One region of the Neomicrococcus aestuarii genome, then DNA from elsewhere that is predicted to be linked to it. Evidence: predicted binding sites of a transcription regulator. Region 1 holds the regulator's gene; each other region holds the start of a gene.
What was found. Region 1 encodes LexA, which represses DNA repair genes until DNA is damaged. Its sites were predicted from a motif close to TCGAACANNTGTTCGA; they were not measured.
Positions count from the first base shown of each region.

Region 1 (5,133 bases):
GCAAGCGCGTTCCGGGCAACACGAAATGGCCCAAAAGGTGATCGAATCCTTTGAAAAGGGTGGGCACCTTTTGGTCCAGGCCGGCACCGGAACGGGAAAGTCTTTGGGGTACCTGGTGCCCTCGATTTATCACTCGCTCAGCGCCGAGAAGCCCATCATCATCTCCACCGCTACTCTGGCGCTCCAAAGCCAGATTGTGGGCCGTGACCTTCCGCGGCTCTTGAAGAACCTGGAACCCGAGTTACCTCGTCCCGTGGATGCGGTCCTGCTGAAGGGCCGCTCCAACTACGTGTGCAAGCACAAGCTGGGCGGGGGATACCCGGAGGAGCCCACGGATGCGCTGTTCGATTGGGCCGACGGTGCGGCCGCCGCTCCCCATCAAGCTGCCTCGCCTTCGAGCGCTCTGGGGCAAGAAATTGTTCGTTTGCGGGATTGGGCTGAAGACACCGAAACCGGTGACCGCGACGAGTTGACGCCCGGCGTCTCGGACAAGGCCTGGCGCCAGGTGTCCGTCAGCGCGATCGAGTGCCTAGGGTCGCAACGCTGCCCTATGGCGGAAGAGTGTTTCAGCGAGTTGGCCCGTAAAAAGGCTGCGCAAGCCGACATTGTGGTCACCAACCACGCGCTCTTGGCGATCGCCGCTTTCGAAGGTCTTGCCGTCCTGCCAGAGTTCGACATTGTGGTGGTGGATGAAGCCCACGAGCTCGAGGATCGTGTCACCAATTCGGTGACCAAGCCGCTGTCCGTCGCCACGATCTCCGCGGCTGCCAGTGCGGCACGCAAGCACGCCAAAGTCATTGTGGAGCCACTCGAACGAGCCAATAGAGCCTTCGAGGAATCCGTCTCTAGCGTGTCTGATGGTCTTTTGCCACGCGGTATTACCGAGGAGCAACGAGAAGCGCTCACCATGGTGCGGGAGGCCGCCCGCGTGGTTGCCTCGGATATCAAGATTGACTCTGCGAATCCGGACGGAGCCATGCAGATGGCGAAGTCGCAGATCATGTACATCGTGGAACAAGCCGAGCGTCTCTTGGAAGCTTCTCCCCAGTACGACGTCGTGTGGGCGGCTCGCCCGCGCGAGTTTGTGCCTGGTAGTGGGTACCAGTCCGCATCAGAAGATTCCCCCGCAGTTCTGCACGTCGCCCCACTTTCTGTGGGAATGCAACTGAGGGAGGGGCTCTTCGCAGATCGTACCGTCGTGCTCACGAGCGCAACGCTAGCGATTGGCGCGGCGTTCGATACCGCCGCCGGAAACCTTGGGCTCAGAGGCGATGGTGCGCCGTCGTGGTCCGGAATCGACGTCGGCAGCCCGTTTGACTACTCCAAGCAGGGTGTCCTCTACGTGGCGAAGCACCTTGACGCACCCTCGCGAGACGTCAACCCACGCACATACGACGAGATCGAGCGATTGATCAACGCCTCCGAAGGCGGAACGCTCGCCCTCTTCTCCTCCCGCCGAGCGGCCGAAGAAGCCGCCGAAGAACTGCGGCGTCGCGTGGACTATGACATTTTGTGCCAAGGCGAATCGAGCATGAAGGCACTCGTCGAAGAGTTCTCTGAGAATGAAGCTACGTGTCTCTTCGGCACCATGTCCTTGTGGCAAGGCGTTGACGTCCCGGGCACCTCATGCCGACTTGTCATCATTGACCGAATTCCGTTCCCGCGCCCCGACGAACCCCTCGTGAAGGCACGCACACAGGACGTTGATCGTCGCGGTGGCAGCGGCTTTATGAGCGTGTCCGTCAGTAGCGCGGCCACTAAGCTGGCGCAGGGTGCTGGCCGTCTGATTCGTTCCACGGATGATCGTGGCGTCGTCGCAATCTTGGATTCTCGTCTCGTCAGCCGGCGCTATGGAGGGTTCATCAAGGCGTCCCTGCCGCCAATGTGGTCCACCACGGATCCCGACGTCGTGACGGGTGTCCTTAAACGACTAGCGGCCGCCGCCAAGAATCAGGCGACGACCGCTTAGAAGCGACCCTTTCGAAGCGACCGCTCAGTAAAGACCGCTCAGTAAAGACCGCTGAGAAACGAAATTAGAAATGAAACACGGATTGCTGCGAGCTAGATAGCGCGTAGGACGGAAACCACGCGACCCATGATGGTGGCGTGATCGCCCAAAATCGGTTCGTAGTTCGTGTTCTGCGGCAAAAGCCACGTGTGACCATCGCGCTGACGGAACGTCTTGACCGTGGCTTCATCGTCCAGCAGAGCCGCAACAATGTCTCCGTTATTGGCGGAGTTCTGGCGACGAACAACTACCCAGTCACCGTCCGCAATGGCGGCGTCGATCATTGAGTCGCCAGCGACCTTCAGCATGAAGAGTTCGCCTTGACCGGTGAGAACTCGCGGCAAGAGCATGGTGTCTTCCACCGACTGCTCGGCAAGAATTGGTCCGCCGGCGGCGATACGTCCCACGAGCGGAACGGCGACGAGATCGTCGTTATCTACGAAAACGGTGCGGCCTTCAGGTATAGAGGCGGACGTATCAGAGTTCTGGACCGAGGATTCCTTGGCGAAAGCTTTTTGCTCTTCAGCCCACTTCTTAGCCTCGACCTTTTCGATCAGCAATTCGATAGCACGGGGACGGTTAGGGTCACGACGGATGACTCCACGCTGCTCGAGCTGTGCAAGCTGATAGGTCACGCTGGAAAGCGATGCTAGTCCGGCGGCGTCGCCGATCTCTCGCATGGTGGGAGGGTAGCTGTTTTCTTCGATCAAACGATGAATGACATCAACGATCTGAAGCTGCCGACTGGTGAGTCCTGGGAAGTGCGCGTTGGCACGTTCCTGAATCTTGGTCATTGTCCGCCGTGTCATGTTCCGGTCCCGTCTCTTGCCGTCGATTGACGTTCCATCTTTTGACGAAAGTCCCCGAGTTTGCCTGCTGAATTCGGAATCTATGTTCTAAGTGTCAGTACCCGTGAGGACACTAGTTCTAGCAGCTTCCGTTGCACTAACACTACGGTACCTGCGCACGTCTTTGAAAGATTTGTTCGAGTGTGTCTCGACAATCATCGAAGATACGTGCTAGAAATGTTCTATAGGTTTTCGAAGCAGTATTCGAGGCGGGGCGAAAAGTCGCCCAAGTCTTCGAAAGAATGAAGGGGAGAACAATGACTATTGCCGCAATTTCATCGCCGTTCCGCGCGACTGCAGGCCGCTCGTCGTTGACCGATTTTTCGAAAGCACGTCCTCGCACGGCACAGCGACCGGCGAAGCTTCAACTCACCCGCAAGGGCCGTCTGGTGTTCATCGGGATCCCGTCCATGACCTTGGCAGCCGCCTTGCTGGCGCTCGTTGGGCTGTTCACCAGCCCCGTGCTGGCAGGATCCACGGCACCTTCAAGTGTTGACGCCGTCCAGGTCACCGTCTTGCAGGGTGACTCCTTGTGGAGCATCGCTGAAGCAGTGGCTCCAGGTCAGGATCCCCGCGAAACCATCGAACAGATTCAGGAATTGAACGTCATCGATGGCAAGACCTTGCGCGTTGGTCAGGAAATTTTCGTTCCGGTTCACCCATAACCGAACTTCGCCACTGGAACGCCACTGGAACTAGGACCACTGGAACTAGGACCACTGGAACTAGGTCGGTCCGCGGGGAATGGGGCTGGCCTGGAGCCGGCCGGGAGTCAGTGTAGCGACAGATATCACTACGTGCATTCCAGTCATGACGACTCAAAATTCCGGTCCGCTGTTCGTCTTTGCCTAGAATTGACTGGTGAATCAGTCAATGGATCCTTTTGAACGTCTGCCGCTTCGGGACAACCTTCGCGGACTGAAGCCGTATGGTGCGCCACAGCTTGACGTGCCGAACATGCTCAACGTCAACGAGAACACTCATCCGCTTCCTGTTGAAGTACGTGATTCCATTGCCGAGGACGTGCGCGCAGCAGCTGCGAACCTCAATCGCTACCCGGACCGCGAGTTCTCAGAACTACGCGAACGCCTGGCCGGCTACTTGGGGCACAACCTAACAGCCGCAAACATCTGGGCCGGCAACGGTTCCAACGAGGTTCTCCAGCACATCCTCCAAGCGTTCGGTGGACCAGGCCGCTCGGCCATGGGTTTCCCTCCCACCTACTCGATGTACCCGCTCCTTGCTGCCGGTACCGACACCGAATACATCAAGGGCGTCCGTGCAGACGACTTCGAACTAAGCGCCGAGTCCGCAGCTCAGCAGGTTCGTGAAGCACAGCCAAACATTGTCTTCTTGTGCTCGCCCAACAACCCCACCGGCACCGCACTTGGCCTTGACGTCATCAAGGCCGTGTACGACGCAGGGGAAGCCTCCAACGCCATCATCATTGTGGACGAGGCTTACGCAGAGTTCTCCCACGTCGGAACTCCTTCAGCACTCACCTTGCTCGAGGGCCGTGAGCGGTTGATCGTCTCTCGAACCATGAGCAAAGCTTTCGCTCTGGCCGGCGCGCGTTTGGGTTACATGGCCGCAGCGCCATCTGTCGCAGATGCCATGCGCCTAGTGCGCTTGCCGTACCACTTGTCAGCAGTAACCCAAGCAACTGCTAACGCAGCACTCAAGCACGTTGATGCCTTGTTGGCGAACGTCGAAGACATCAAGATGCAGCGCGATCGCATTGTCGACGAGCTCAAGCGCATGGGCCTCCAGCCAGCCTCGAGTGACTCGAACTTCGTCTTCTTTGGCGGCCTCGAGAACCCGGCACTCGTGTGGCAAGAACTCTTGAACCGCGGCGTACTGATTCGCGACGTGGGCATTCCAGGACACTTGCGCGTCACGGCTGGAACGGAAGCTGAAACCACCGCATTCCTGACCGGCCTCGAGGAAATTCTCGAAAAGTCTCAGTCGGACGCTGCGCCGATAGAATAGATGTAGGTCCCGGAGGCAACCCATACCGTCCTCCTCATCAAGCGCCGCGTGACTCAAGGTCCGTGCGCGAGTTGGTCACCCGTGGCGGTGAGACCCCGCTGGTCGTAAGACCGCCTAACCGAAGGAATTCATGTCTGCCGAATTGTTGAGCGGCCGTAGTGCCCGTATGGAACGCGCGACGAGCGAGTCGAGCGTCGTAGTGGAGCTGAACCTGGACGGCACGGGCCAGTCCAACATCGATACCTCGGTACCGTTCTACGACCACATGCTGACGGCACTGTCCAAGCA
Region 1 covers NZ_JACHDR010000001.1:365,194-370,326, forward strand. The annotation lists gene HD598_RS01645 (ATP-dependent DNA helicase) at 1-1,969, shown strand, start outside; gene lexA (transcriptional repressor LexA) at 2,062-2,817, opposite strand; gene HD598_RS01655 (LysM peptidoglycan-binding domain-containing protein) at 3,114-3,521, shown strand; gene HD598_RS01660 (histidinol-phosphate transaminase) at 3,730-4,845, shown strand; gene hisB (imidazoleglycerol-phosphate dehydratase HisB) at 4,976-5,133, shown strand, end outside.

Region 2 (5,133 bases), 1.2 Mb from region 1:
CAGACCGACTCAAGAACGCCGCGAAGGTGGCCTCGGAGGCTTTCAAGGGCCGGAAGTCCGGTGGTGATAGCGAGGAATTGCCTTCGCAGAGCACGCTGATGTCCGCCATCCAGACGCCCGAAGAGCGCGCCATTCTCAGCCACGTCACGGCAGTGATGAGCTTGTTGGAAGGCCACGCCAACGTGGTCATGGACGCGATTGACGCGAGCATCGTGCCGAGCGTGAAGACGATTCGTCGACGCTTCGACGATCGCGGCCGGAACAGGTCCTCGCTGGAGAACTTCGTTCGACGACTCTTGGGGCTGGACGCGAAGATGCGCCAGTACCGAGACGGACAGATCTTCGTCGAATACGCCGTGAAGGAACTGGGGATGTCCGGGTTCAACGTGGTGTGGGAAGGCCCGGAGAATCTCCCGACCGAGCACGAGCTGCATCACCCGCAAGAGTGGGTCGAGCGCATGCGCTCTGGTCAGGTCGGTCCGGGTAATCAGGCTGGTCAGGGTGATCTCGCGAGCCAGGGTGATCTCGCGGGTCAGGGCGGTGCTGGGCCCGCGGAGACCGTCGATGCAGATGCAGATGCAGGCGCACACGCCCCGCAGACTGACGCCACTTCCGGCAACTAACCGATGGGCGGAAACCTGCCCGCCGTGGTTGCCCGCGCGCGGAATCTAGTGGCGGAAGCGCTGGACGCTTTTGATGCTCAGCGCTCCGGCGGTGCACCCCAAGCGTTTGTCGCGTGTAGCGGGGGAGCTGACTCCTTGGCGCTAGCCGCGGCCGCGGGATTCCTTGCTCAACGCAAGGGGTATTCCGTCGGTGCGCTCGTGGTGGACCACGGGCTTCAAACAGGAAGCGCGGAGGTAGCGGAGAAGGCCGCTTCGCAGTGCGCCGACCTTGGACTTTCGCCTGTGCGGGTCTTGAAGGCGCACGTGTCCGGGAACCTCAACGAGGCCTATGCGCGTGAGGCGCGATACGCCGCCATCGAAGAGTTTCTGTCGGCGGACGCTGCGTACCAAAACTCGCCCGTGCTCTTGGCGCACACGCTCAACGATCAAGCCGAACAAGTCCTCCTGGGCCTCGCTCGCGGCTCCGGAACTAGAGCCATCGCTGGGATTCCGCCGGTTCGCGGGCGCTACGTGCGGCCGTTCTTGCCGCTCTCTCGTGAAGACACTGAGTGGATCTGCCACCACGCGCGCCTGGACTTCTGGGTGGACCCCACCAACTTGGAAACGGACGCGCTGCGCAATCAGGTCCGCTTGACTCTCTTGCCGGCGCTCGCAGACACGTTGGGCGCCGTTTACGAAAACCTAGCGAGGACCGCCGAACTCGCTCGCGACGATGCCGACTATCTCGATGAGCTCGCCGACGAAGTGTTGAGGGACGCGATGATGGCTCCGCCGTCGTCCTCGGAAGTGAAACTGGACGTGAATCGCCTCACGCAACTGCCGCGCGCGCTGACAAGCCGAGTTATTCGGCAAGCCGCGATCATGGTGGGCGGAAAAGCCCCGGATTTCGAGCGGACCCGCGCCGTTTTGGGGCTGCTGCGGCTGGGGCCGTCCACCGGTCCCGTGCAATTGGAAGGCCACGTGGACGTTATTCGTACCACTGAGATGCCCCGGGGGCTAGTATTTCGGTCCGCGAGGCCCAAGACTGCTCACTAGTATGGCAATGTTAAACGCAGCAAGACTCACTCGCGCGCAAGCGCAATTGCACCGGAACAGGAGCACGGCGTGGATACCAAAGATGTAGCCAGCGATATCGAAAACGTTCTACTCAGCAAAGAAGATATTCAGGAGCGCATCAAGGACCTTGCGGCGCGTATTGACGCCGATTACGAGGGCCGCGACATTCTGCTTGTGGGTGTTTTGAAGGGCGCCGTTATGGTCATGGCCGACCTCGCGCGCGCACTGCACTCGCACGTGACCATGGACTGGATGGCCGTTTCGAGCTACGGCTCCGGCACGCAGTCCTCCGGCGTTGTCCGCATTCTGAAGGACTTGGACACGGATTTGTTGGGCAAGCACGTGCTGATCGTCGAGGACATCATCGATTCCGGCCTGACATTGTCCTGGTTGCAGTCCAACCTGCGCTCGCGCGGCCCGGCTTCTGTGGAAATCTGCACCTTGTTGCGCAAGCCTGACGCTGCCAAGGTTGAGATCGACGTGAAGTATGTGGGTGAAGAGATCCCGAACGAGTTCGTGGTGGGCTACGGCCTGGACTTCGCTGAGAAGTACCGCAACCTTGATTTCGTGGGCACGCTCGCGCGCCACGTCTACGAATAAACCTCAGTAAGTTGGCCCCGGTTCGTCCGGGGCTTTCTTCTTTTAACTTCCGTTCAGCTTCTAACTTCCCTTCAGTACGACGACGCAGCTTGGGTTTCGCAGTCCCGTTTCGGCAGGGCGGTTGTGGAGTTATCCCCAATTTAGAATTTCTGTTCTAATTGTCGTAGATGTGTTCTAGAATAGGTGGTATGGAAGTCGGGGTCAAACCAACTCAACTTGATTCACCATCCACCTTCGATGCCACCGAGTATTCGGTCACTGCGCTTCGTGAGCACGCGCTGCTCTTGCAAAGCCATCTCGCTTTCCTCGCGGAAGTAGCCACAGTTGTCCCGGGGTCTGCCTCTGAACTGGATGACGTTGGGCTCGCGTTTGAGCGCCTGAGTCATCAGGTGGGCCGTCTGCAAGTCAACTTCGCGGCCCGCATGGAGCAGGCAATTCAGGACTTAAATTCGGACGTGCAACTGAGTTCGGAGCGCTCCAAATTTCGATCCGCCAAAGAGCGGCTCTCGCAAGTTCTCCACGTGAATCCCGGGGAAGTGCAGAAGCGCCTGGACATTGCCCATGCTATTACTCCCGTGGAGTCGCCAGAAGGGGATGTGGAAACCGCGCATCCGTTGATTGGTAGGGCGTTTGAGGACGCTGCGTTGCCCGTGAGTTTGGCGGCAAAGATGATCGGTGCCGTGGATCGACTTCGGGAGCCTATTGAGCAAGTCACCGGCAGCGCGGAAGAAGCGGATCTGCTTTCCGACCGCATGGAAGCTGACCTGCTTAAAGCGGCGACGAGTTCCATCCCCAAAGCCGTAGATCGGCGCGTCAAGGACTGGGAGAACCGCATCAACTCCATGGGTGTTCTGCCAACGCAGCAGGTCAAACAGGAGATTCAGGGAGCGTTCTATTTGGGGCGGTTCATGGGACTTCATCGGTGGAGCTTGCTAGCGGACGATCTTCAGCATGAGACCCTCCTGACCGTCATGGCGCCTGAAGTGAGCCCGCGGTCGCGGAACCAGGTGTCTGAGGATGCGGGTTCTGGGCTGGGAACGCAACTGGGCTCGGGTGCGGGACTGGACTCCGGACCAGGATCTCGAGCCGGAGCGGAGGGAGGCGAGGTCTCGGAAACCGTCGCCCTCGACGAGAACGGAAAACCGCTCGAAGCGCCAAAGGACGGACGATCCCTTGCCCAGAAGCGCCTGGACGGCGTTCTCCACGCACTCTCGGCCGGGTTGAAAGGCGGAAATGTGTCTTTGCACGGCGGCTACCACCCGCAAGTAATCGTCAACATTGATCAGAAGAGCCTCGAGCGGGATCTCCTAGCCTCGGATGTCGAGTTCCGCTCGGACGCTGTTCACTCCGGCCCCATCAACCCTCGTATCATCCGGCAACTAGCCTGCAACGCTGAACTCTTGCCAGTGGTGTTGGGTGGAGATTCTCAAGTGGTGGACGCAGGCAACCGAAGGCGACTCTTTAGCGCCGAGCAGCGCAAGTTGCTCTACGCGAGGGACCGCGGATGCACGTTCCCCGGATGCACCACGGGGGTGGATCGGTGCGAAGCCCATCACGTGCTCGAGTACTCGAAAGGCGGCGTCACCACTTTAGAAAACGCGGCGATGGTGTGTTCGCACCACCACCATCTGGTTCATGAGACGGCGTGGGCGATTGTCATGCGCAATGGCGTTCCTTTCTGGAAACCGCCCGTGCAGGAGGATGCCCAACGACCCCTCATGCGAAACGCCTACTTCCATCCGGAGAAGGCGCAACAGCTAGCGCTTTCTGTCTAGATCCACATCCGAAATCGTCCTGTTCGTCCGCGCTTACTCTGGCCCAACGCCCGAGTCCGCACGGCTATTCGGGGTACCCGGGCGACTGTTCCTTGAACATTTCGCAGCTGTTTGAAAACTTCACAGTGATCGAGTGCGGGATCGCCTCACGATTCCCACCACTACGGCAATGAGGAGGGCAGTACCCACAACCCACAGCTGGGGGTTATCCAGACGCATCTGCGCGCGGAAGACCTCAGAGCCGTAATCCAACATGTCCCTCACGTTGCCATTCAGAACACGCATGCCTGCCGCGCTCTGTGTGGCTGTGGCGAGCACAGGGATGAAGAAAAGTAGGGCAAGGTCAACGACCCAGATTGCTAGTCGACCAAGCGGCTTCCAGCCGTACCAAGCCAGCGCCAATCCCACGATGATCGCGGGCAAGAAGCGGTAGACGTAATTGAGGAACGTTGAGTCGCCGGAGAAAGGGTCAGGGAGGGGACCGGTGAACGACTCAATCAGTGGCATCAAGAATGGGCCCGAAAAGGGTCCGCTGGGGGAGGTCCATGAAAGGATCCACGAGGTCACGGGTACGGCGACGAGGGCCCACATCAGGGCACTCCACGTGGGCGTGCCGGAAGCGAAGACCATGGTCACCAGCGCAGCAAGAGCTGCAAAGAGCACGAAGCCAGCGAGTAGACCCCAAAAATACAACTGGGCAGTCGACGAAGCACCGGCGCCAATGCCCAGTCCTTTGGCCATCTCCCAGAAGGATTGGCCGATCGAAATCAGTAAGCCCAACGCAACGCCGAGCGAGGCACCCAAGGTGACGCTGCGTCGTCGTGCTGGCATCACAAAGTACGGAAGGCAACCGGTGATCGTCGCCGCAACCGCGAGAATGCCCACCAATTCCAGCAGCGCGTACTGGCTGAGAGGAAGCATCGAAAAGGGCATGTCCTCGGGCAGGGTTTCGCGGATCCACAAGTTCTGTAGCAGCATGAGTCCGCCGCTGAGAAGGTGGGGTAAGAGGGCTATCGTGGTTCCGATTTGGCCCAGAACTAGGCCGGTGAAAATGGCAAGACCGCGAGAAGAGGTGGACG
Region 2 covers NZ_JACHDR010000001.1:1,569,351-1,574,483, reverse strand. The annotation lists gene HD598_RS07030 (zinc-dependent metalloprotease) at 1-623, shown strand, start outside; gene tilS (tRNA lysidine(34) synthetase TilS) at 627-1,658, shown strand; gene hpt (hypoxanthine phosphoribosyltransferase) at 1,728-2,279, shown strand; gene HD598_RS07015 (HNH endonuclease signature motif containing protein) at 2,468-4,054, shown strand; gene HD598_RS07010 (hypothetical protein) at 4,175-5,133, opposite strand, start outside.
Region 2: the regulator LexA is predicted to act here: its motif matches at 2,421-2,436, upstream of HD598_RS07015 (HNH endonuclease signature motif containing protein).

Region 3 (5,133 bases), 190 kb from region 1:
GAATAGCCTCGTGAATGGGATCTTCCGAGTAATAGAAGTGCAAGGGAATAGGGCGTTCCGCGTGCGCAATGGTGACCGTGCGGCGGTGAGTGCGAGACGTCAGTTCTTCTTCGAAGAAGCTCGTGTCGCCGAGGGTTGCAGACATTAGAAGCAATTGCGCTTGGGGGAGTTCAAGCAACGGAACTTGCCAGGCCCATCCGCGCTGTGGGTCTGAGTAGAAGTGGAACTCGTCCATCACTACTACGCCAAGATCAGCGCGCGAACCTTCGCGAAGGGCAGTGTTCGCCAGAATCTCAGCCGTACAGCAAATGATGGGAGCATCTTGATTCACGGAAGAGTCGCCCGTGACCATTCCTACGTTCTCAGCACCGAAGATCTTGCACAGATCAAAAAACTTCTCAGAAACAAGCGCCTTGATAGGCGCGGTGTAATAACTGCGCTCGCCGCGAGAGAGCGCATGGAAGTGCGCCCCAATGGCCACCATCGACTTGCCGGAACCCGTTGGCGTCGCAAGGATGACGTTGTTGCCTTCGACGATCTCCATGATCGCTTCGTCTTGGGCCGGGTAGAGCGTGAGCCCGCGAGAAGACACCCACTCGAGGAACTTCTCATAGGTAGCGTCAGGCAAAACTTCGTTAGACGGTGCGCTGGGCACCATTTCGGCAAGATTCATGATGCCTCCAGCCTATTCTGATTCCCACGTATTCATGAGGAGCCCACTGGGATACCTGTGGAGAAAATCAGAACATGAAGCTATGTCACTCAACCTGTGCGTGGTTCACAAGCGAGGAATTAGGCTAGGACCATGAAGTGGGATCCGCAGCAATACCTCAAATTCTCTGGCCACCGAGACCGCCCATACTTTGACCTGACCGGCAGAGTCTTCGCGGACGCCCCGAAAAAGGTCGTGGACCTCGGGTGCGGCCCCGGCAACCTCACCAAAACTCTTGCTGACCGATGGCCGGACGCTCAGGTCGTCGGTCTCGATGCCTCCCCGGAGATGATTGCCACCGCTCAAACGGAATACGCGGATATCGCGAACCTATCCTTTGACGAAGTGGACGCCAAGACATGGCTGCCGGAAGCAGACGTAGATGTGATTGTCTCCAACGCCATGCTCCACTGGATTCCCGAGCACGCCGAGCTGATGGGTCGCTGGCTAGATCAGCTGACCCCTGGAGCTTGGTTCGCCGTGCAGGTACCGGGCAACTTCGGCGCCCAATCCCATGCCATCATGCACGATCTCGCTGAATCGCCACGATGGAGTTCGCTCGTGGGTGGGGTGCTTCGTCACAAGGACGCCGTGCATCAGCCCCACGAATACCTTCATCTACTCCGCCAGCACGGCATGACCGCCGACGTCTGGGAAACCACCTACTCGCATATTCTTCCGGCAAATCCCGAACGTCACCCAGTGTTGGAATGGACGCGCGGAACAACGTTGCGCCCCCTCATGGCGGCGTTCCGGGAACGCGAACAGCAAGGACGACTCACGAAGGACCTGAACTATCAAGTCTTCGAGGCTGAATACGAGCGGCACCTCGTTGACGCGTACCCGCTGGATCCGTCGACTAAGGAAGCTGTGTTCTTCTTCCGCCGCATTTTTGTGGTGGGCCAGAAGCTCGAAGGATAACTACCAGCCGCGCTCGCGCCACTCGTCCAGGTGAGGACGCTCGGCTCCAAGAGTGGTGGGGTCACCATGTCCGGGATAGACCACGGCGTCATCCGGGTACCGGTCAAACAAGCGTGCCGAAACATCGGAGATGAGCGAAGCGAACCGCACCGGGTCCTTCCACGTATTTCCTACCCCGCCGGGGAAGAGCGAATCGCCGCTCAGGATGATGGGGCTGCCCGTGGGGTCCTCGTAGACAAAAGCGATCGATCCCGGGGTATGCCCACGCAAGTGAATCGCACGCAAGTCAAACCCGGGGAACTGACCTACGTCGTCGTGCTCCAGAGAATGTTCAGGACGTAAGCCGGACTCCTTCTCAATAGCCTCAATGTCCTCCGTGCCGGCCGTCGTCGTGGCGCCGGTCTCTGCGGCGAGGTCCTTGAGCGCGCGGACATGATCCCAGTGCTGGTGCGTCGTTGCAATCATGACCACACGCGTGGGCTGCGCAGAATCTTCGGCGGCTGAAGCGATGAGCGCTCGCAGTTGTTCGATGTTGTCGGCAGCATCAATGAGTACCTGCGCGCCCGTCTCTTTGGACGTGATGAGGTAGCTGCGATTGTCCTGTTCGCTCACCGATGCTCCCCGCACGGTCACGAGCTCTCGGTTCTCCAGCAATGTATTCATAGCTTCAGTCTAGGTGTGGGTTCACACCATCGTAGTGATTAATGGCATAGGGTCGAGGCATGAAGAGCACTGGATCGTTCGAATTTGAGGGCATCAACCATCAGTCGTCCGTGCCACCTTTTGAGCAATTGAAGAGCCAAGTGATCGAGCGGGTTCGCACGGGATCATTGTTGAGTGGGACGAAGTTGCCCACCGTGCGGCACGCTGCAAGTTCGGTTGGACTCTCCGTCAACACGGTGGCGCGAGCCTACAAGGAGCTGGAAGAGCAGCGAATTATTGAGACGAATGGGCGGCTTGGCTCATTCGTCCGGGCAAGTGTCGACGAATTTGCGGACCGGATGAGGGATGCGGCGGAGCGATACGTTGAAGAAGCGCTCGCGTGCGGTGCCGATGAGAAAAGGGCGGCGCTTTACGTGGAGGCGGCTTTTTCGGCGAAGCTTCGTGAGTAGTCGCTTGGCTTAAGTGGGGGAGTACGACGACGCTGGCTCGCCTTGAGCGAAATTCATTCGTTGGTTTGTTCGCTTTTGGGTGATTCGTACAAATTTTCGAACCGAGACGGGATATTCTTGCACGCGTGGGTAGTCGCGTTGAAGAAGAAACAGTCCAGTCGCCGTCCGAGAGCCTTGTATCGAAGGTTCCATCGAGGAACGGTTCATCGAGTGTTTTGAGCGGCGGTGGGGCTGTCACCCACAAGCCAGATCTGACACGGATTCTCGTTCAAGGTGCCCGCGAGAACAACCTGCAGAATATTGATGTTGAGTTGCCGCGCGACTCAATGATCGTCTTCACGGGTCTCTCGGGCTCAGGCAAGTCCTCGCTTGCCTTCGACACGATTTTCGCGGAGGGTCAGCGGCGCTACGTGGAGTCGCTTTCCGCCTACGCGCGTCAATTCTTGGGCCAGGTGGATAAGCCTGACGTTGATTTCATTGAGGGTTTGTCCCCAGCGGTTTCGATTGACCAGAAATCAACCAGCAAGAACCCTCGTTCTACCGTGGGCACCATCACGGAAATCTACGATTACATGCGCTTGTTGTGGGCGCGCGTGGGTCGTCCGCATTGCCCCGTGTGTGGTGAAGCTATTACCAAGCAGACTCCGCAGCAGATCGTGGATCAGCTCTTGGAACTGCCGGAGAAGACTCGCTTCCAGGTCCTGGCGCCCGTCGTGCGTGGCCGCAAGGGTGAATTCGTTGACCTCTTCAAGGAGCTCGCTGCGGGCGGTTACTCGCGTGCACGCGTCGACGGAGAAACGGTTCAGCTCTCAGAGCCACCTGTCCTCAAGAAGCAGTACAAGCACTCGATCGAGGTGGTCATTGACCGCTTGGCAATTCGTGATGGTGTGCGTCAGCGCTTGACGGATTCCGTGGAAACGGCGTTGAAGCTCGCTGATGGTCGAGTGCTCATCGAGTTCGTTGACCTTGACGAGAATGATGAATCGCGAGTGCGCGCCTATAGCGAGAATCTCGCGTGCCCTAACGAGCACCCGCTGACTATCGATGAGATTGAACCGCGGTCGTTCTCCTTCAATAATCCTTTTGGTGCGTGTCCGGTCTGTACCGGTATTGGTACGCGACTTGAAGTCGATGAAGAGCTCGTGGTGCCCGATCATGACGCCACCATCAACGAAGGCGCCATTGCGCCGTGGAACCTCGGCAAGGCAACCAGTGAGTACTGGAACCGTCTGCTCGAGGGTCTCGGCGAGGAGATGGGCTTTGACCTGGATACGCCGTGGAAGGATTTGAGCAAAGAGGCTCGGACAGCGATCCTGCATGGGCGCAACCACAAGGTAGTTGTCCAGTATCGAAACCGTTTTGGCCGCGAACGTAAGTATTCGACCGGTTTTGAAGGCGCCATTCAGTACATCGAGCGCAAGCATCAAGAGACCGAATCGGACTACGCACGCGATCGCTACGAAGAGTACATGCGATTGTCCCCGTGTCCTGAATGTGGTGGCGCAAGGCTAAACCCCACCTCGCTTTCGGTGCTGATTAGCGGCAAGTCCATTGCCGAGGTCAGCGCTATGCAGTTGCGAGATTGCGCCGAGTTCTTTGGAACGTTGGAGCTGACCAACCGTGAAGCGCAGATCGCTGCCCAGGTGCTCAAGGAGATCCTTGCTCGCTTGACGTTCTTGCTGGACGTTGGTTTGGAGTACTTGAACCTCGAGCGTGCGGCGGGCACGTTGTCCGGCGGTGAGGCACAGCGCATCCGTTTGGCGACCCAAATTGGTTCAGGACTCGTAGGCGTTCTCTACGTGTTGGACGAGCCGTCCATTGGCTTGCACCAGCGCGATAACCGTCGACTCATTGAAACCCTGACCCGCCTTCGAGATCTAGGCAACACCCTGATTGTGGTGGAACACGATGAGGACACCATTGCTGAAGCCGACTGGATTGTAGATATTGGACCGGGCGCCGGCGAACACGGTGGCCGAGTGGTGCACTCGGGAAGCTTGGAAGAACTCAAAGCCAACGAAGAATCCATTACCGGTGCCTACCTCTCCGGTCGGAATTCCATTGCGGTTCCGCCGAAGCGTCGTAAGCGCGACAAGGATCGTTTCGTGAGCGTCGTGGATGGTCACGAGAATAACTTGCAGAACGTGACCGTGAAGTTCCCCTTGGGCGTGCTGACGGCTGTTACCGGTGTCAGCGGTTCGGGCAAGTCCACTCTCGTCAATGACATCCTGTACAAGACACTTGCTAATAAGCTCAACGGAGCCAAGCAGGTTGCTGGCCGTCACAAGCGAGTTGAAGGTTTGGACCAGCTGGACAAGGTTGTTCACGTCGATCAGAGTCCGATTGGCCGTACCCCTCGCTCCAACCCGGCGACTTACACCGGTGTCT
Region 3 covers NZ_JACHDR010000001.1:555,639-560,771, forward strand. The annotation lists gene HD598_RS02440 (DEAD/DEAH box helicase) at 1-673, opposite strand, end outside; gene HD598_RS02445 (methyltransferase domain-containing protein) at 806-1,633, shown strand; gene HD598_RS02450 (MBL fold metallo-hydrolase) at 1,634-2,296, opposite strand; gene HD598_RS02455 (GntR family transcriptional regulator) at 2,356-2,745, shown strand; gene uvrA (excinuclease ABC subunit UvrA) at 2,961-5,133, shown strand, end outside.
Region 3: the regulator LexA is predicted to act here: its motif matches at 2,830-2,845, upstream of uvrA (excinuclease ABC subunit UvrA).

Region 4 (5,133 bases), 1.1 Mb from region 1:
GCCCAAACTCCTGCTGGAGCTTCCCCAAGAGCTTGAGGATCTGAGACTGCACCAGAACGTCGAGGGCGGAGACGGGTTCGTCGCACACCATCAAGTCCGGCTGGAGCGCTAGGGCGCGCGCAATCGCGACACGTTGGCGCTGGCCGCCCGACAGCTCCGAGGGGTATCTGCTGGCCATCTCCGGAGGCAACGACACCTCTTTGAGTAGCTCGGCCACTCGAACACGGCGCTCTTTGACCGTGCCACGCTTGTAAGTATCGAGCGGCTCCTGAATGATCCGCCCCACCGTGAACATGGGGTTGAGCGAAGAATATGGATCTTGAAACACGGGCTGCACACGTTGGCGGAATGCTCGAAGCTGAGCTTTATCCAACGTCGCAATATCTTGCCCGTCGAAAGTCATGGTTCCCGAGCTCGGTTCAATGAGCTTCAGCAACATGCGTGCCGTCGTCGTCTTGCCTGAACCGGATTCACCCACAATCGCGACCGTCGAACCCCGAGGCACGTCGAAACTGACATTCTTTGCCGCGTAAAAATCTTCTTTCGAGCCGCGCACCGGGTAAATCTTGGTGAGATCGCGGACCTCCACAAGATTCGGGGCGGGCTGGGACTGCACGGAGGCGTCGTCGTGCTGGGTGGTTGAGTCGCTTTCAGAGGACGACGACGCAGCTGAAGTTCCCGAGTACGCACCGGGCCGTAGTCGGGCGGCTGCCACAGACGGTGCGGCGGCCACGAGGGATTGTGTGTAGGGGTGCTGCGGATTGGTGAGGATTTCTTTGGCTGGTCCGGTTTCTACCACCTTGCCGCGGTGCATGACCACGAGCTCTGACGCACGTTCGGCAGCGAGTCCGAGGTCATGGGTGATGAGAAGGACTGCGGTTCCGAGCTCAGCTGTCATCTTCTGAATCTGATCCAGGATGGTCTGCTGCACCGTCACGTCGAGTGCTGAGGTGGGTTCATCTGCGATGAGCAAGCGCGGCTGGCAGGCCAAGCCAATAGCAATGAGTGCGCGTTGGCGCAGACCGCCTGAGAGTTCGTGCGGGTACTGGTCTGCGCGTTTCTCTGGATTTGGAACGCCGGCGGACCGCAGCGTTTCCAGGACCTTTTCTTTGACGTTCTTAGGTGTCGCCATTTTGTGCACCAAGAGCGTCTCGGCGATCTGGCTGCCGATCTTCGTTACCGGATTCAGGTTGGACATGGGATCTTGAGGCACCATGCCGATATCTCGGCCACGGATGCTGCGTAGTTTCGATTCAGGAAGCGTGGTGAGCTCTTGGCCATCGAGCTTGATGGACCCGACGGTAATGCGGCCGGAACCCGCTAACAGTCCGATGGCCGCCATGGCAGTGGTGGATTTTCCAGAGCCGGATTCGCCCACGATCGCCACTGTCTGCCCCTTGCGCACGGTCAGGGATGCGCCCTGCACGGCAGCAACATCCCCGTAGTTCGTGGAGAAGCTGACGTCGAGGTTCTGAATCTCCAGCAAGGGTGGCGTCTCTACTGAGGCGTCATTCGGTGTGCTCGATACGTCATTTCCCGAAGTGGTCATTTCACTATTCTGCCTGACTTTGAGTCTTTTGGGTGATGCGCATCACGAGTACCTCCCGATTTCCCGACTTATCCGACTTTGGTGCGGCGCCTAGGTCGATGGATCTCGTTCCACCGAGGATGTTCCCGCTCGTTTACTGTATGTCGAATATCTGTTCTATGCAAGGGTGCGGAGCAGGTCTACTGGACTCATCTCATCACCCGATGTTTCCCACGCTCCGCGCTATGCCGGATTTGTACACTAATTCTGTGGATCTCGGGCTCTCGCTTGCGAAGCGACACGGTTATTCACATTTACTCTTATCTCTTCTATTTATCGTAGATAGTTACTATGCTGGATTCATGAACGCTTCATGTTCTGTCCAAGCGTCAGCGGCACTCGCTGATTCCTACGATGCGACCGAGCAATCGGTATCGAGGCTTCTTGAAGACACTCGTCTCATGCAAAGCCAACTGGCCTCCCATGCGGAAGCGCTCACGCTAATTCCCACATCGTTGTCAGAACTTGAAACACTTGCGCGGAATCTTCAGTTGCTGACGCACCACGTCGATCGCGCTAAGGTCGCGCTGGCATCCCGCATGGAAGCCGATATTGCAGCGCTGCAAGCCGGAAAGATCTCGACGTCTCGTACTCGGTTTCGGAGTGTGGAAGAGCGGCTCTCTCAGGTGATGCATATTTCACCAGCCGAGGTTCGGCGGTGGCTGACCGTCGCGAGGGCGATCACCCCGGTGGAAAGCGTTGACGGTGATGTGGCGATTGCACATCCGTTTGTCAGGGATGCATTTCAGAGCGGCGCAGTTGGCGTGGACGCCGCGGCGCGGATCATTACTTCGTTGGGGAACTTGCAGGCTCCTATCAAGCAAATTAGTGAGAACGACGACGAAGCAGCCGTGATGACGGATCGCATCGAGTCCGGACTCATTAAGACTGCCGAAACAGGTACGCCGGCGGCCGTTTGTCGCGCAATCAAAGTCTGGGAAGCTCGCATTCATTCGATGGGAGTGCTCCCGTCGGAAGAAGTTCGGCAGCAGTATCAGGGAGCTTTCTATCAGGGCAAAAAGTTTGGCTTTCATCAGTGGCTGATGCGCGTGGATGATTTGCAACACGAGGTCCTTCTGACCGCCATTGCTCCGGAAGTCAATCCGCGCACGAAGAACCATGAGCTCAAGGACGCTGCCGTTGGCGATGAACCTTTAGAGCCTGCGGCAACGGCGCGTGATGAGAACGGGAAAGCGGTGGAACCACCGAAAGACAAACGTTCGTTGGGTCAGAAGCGGCTAGACGGCGCGATTCACGCGCTCACCGTCGGGCTTCAGACCGGAAAGTTCTCTATTCACGGCGGCTACCAACCGCAGGTCATGGTGAACATTGATCACGAGAGCCTCGAGAGGGACCTCAAAGCTTCGGACCGGTTGTTTCGTTCGGATGCAGTCCACTCTGGCCCTATTAATCCTCGGGTGATCCGGCAGCTTGCGTGTAACGCCGACCTGTTGCCGGTCGTTTTAGGATCAGGGTCCCAAGTGGTTGACGCCGGTAACCGGGCGCGCCTCTTCAGCGCAGAACAACGCAAGATTCTCTATGCCCGGGATAGGGGATGCACCTTTCCTGGATGTCAGACGGGAATGGATAAATGCCAAGCCCACCATGTGCACGAATACTCTCGCGGGGGAGTAACGACTCTCGAGAATGCCGCACTAGTTTGCTCGTTCCACCACCACGTGGTGCACGAAACTGAGTGGACGATCGACATGCGCTCGGGTGTTCCCTTCTGGAAGCCACCTCTTGCAGTGGACCCAAACCAGCGACTGTTGAGGAACGTGTTTTTCCATCCGGAGAAGCCGGAGCAGTTAGCGCTCACCGTCTGACCAGCCATCTTTGTCGAAGCGCGGCGCAGGGGTGGGGAGGGCTATGACTTGTGCGGTGCGTCTAAAAGGTTGCTGACACGATCGCGGATTGAAAACTGAAAAGAGAGACGAGAGATAAGAGCAAGGAAAAACGCGGCGCCATCTTCATGTGGGAGCGATGGCGCCGCACGCGGTGTTAGCCGCGGATGAGCTTTTCTGCTGCCCGAGCGATAGCAGATTCTTCGTTCGTTGGGGCTACCAGCACGGTAATTGCGGAGTCTTCGGTGGAGATTCGTCGAACTTCGCCTGAGCGGACAGCATTGAGCTCGGGATCGAGCCGAACACCCAAAACTTCCAACGGAGCGCAGACGCGCTCGCGGAAGACAATGGAGTTTTCGCCAATTCCCGCCGTGAAAACGATCGCTTGAGCGCCACCTACGGCCACGTGATAACCGGCAATGTACTTAGATAATCGGTAAGAGGCCGAGGTGAGCGCCAGTTCGGCGTGCTCGTCTCCGGCTGCGGCGCCTTCCGTAACCGCACGCATGTCTGCATCGCCAGCTAACGCCAAGAGACCGGACTGCTTGTTCAGGATGGTGTCCAGTTCCGCCGCCGTGAAAGCCCCACGCATGACCAGCTGGGTCACGATAGACGGGTCAAGGTCTCCTGAACGGGTCCCCATGACGAGCCCTTCAAGAGGCGTGTACCCCATGGAAGTGTCCACGGACTCGCCGTTCTTGATGGCCGTAGCGGACGCACCGTTTCCGAGATGGCAAATGACGGCGTTGAAGTTTTGGCGATCGATACCCAGGTAGTCGGCGGCCAGCCCGGTGACAAGGTCATGGCTAGTGCCATGGAATCCGTATCGGCGGACGCCATAGCGCGAGTACAGCTCGTCGGGAACCGCGTAACGCCAGACGTGTTCGGGCATTGTGCGGTGGAAGGCGGTGTCGAAGACAGCAACCTGCGGCAAGTGCGGCCACTTAGCGGTGATTGCCCGAATGCCTAGGACCGCGGCCGGATTATGCAGCGGTGCAAGGGGAGCTAGACGTTCGATGGCTCGCGTGATTTCGGGATTTATCAGCACTGGCTTGGAGAAGCGTTCGCCGCCGTGAACAACGCGGTGCCCAACGCCATCGATCTCACGATCGCCCAAGATCTCGCTCACGCTTTCCGCGACCAGGTCAAGTGCCTGGCCGTGATCCTTGATCTCGGAAGCGCCGATGCGTTCCACGAGTCCGGACGTCAGAACCTCGTCTGTAGCAGTGTCCAGAACCTGATACTTCAGGGAAGACGAACCGGAATTGATGACCAGAATGAGCATTAGGACTCCTGAGCTTGGATAGCCGTGATGGCAACGGTGTTGACGATGTCCTCCACGGTGCAGCCGCGCGAGAGATCATTAACGGCCTTGTTGAGGCCCTGCAAGATCGGGCCAACAGCCACGGCGCCAGCAGACTGCTGGACCGCCTTGTAGGTGTTGTTGCCAGTGTTCAGATCGGGGAACACAAACACGGTGGCTTGTCCCGCGACGGAGGAACCCGGCAACTTAGACGCACCGATCGACGCATCCACAGCGGCGTCGTACTGAATAGGACCATCCACCGCCAAATCCGGGGCCAAATCACGCACCAGTTCGGTCGCCGCGCGCACGTCATCCACCGCACCTCCGGAACCAGAAGTACCGGTGGAGTAGGACAGCATCGCTACACGAGGCTCCACCCCGAACTGGCGTGCTGT
Region 4 covers NZ_JACHDR010000001.1:1,508,592-1,513,724, reverse strand. The annotation lists gene HD598_RS06740 (ABC transporter ATP-binding protein) at 1-1,549, opposite strand, end outside; gene HD598_RS06735 (HNH endonuclease signature motif containing protein) at 1,891-3,414, shown strand; gene HD598_RS06730 (acetate/propionate family kinase) at 3,590-4,717, opposite strand; gene pta (phosphate acetyltransferase) at 4,717-5,133, opposite strand, start outside.
Region 4: the regulator LexA is predicted to act here: its motif matches at 1,693-1,708, upstream of HD598_RS06735 (HNH endonuclease signature motif containing protein).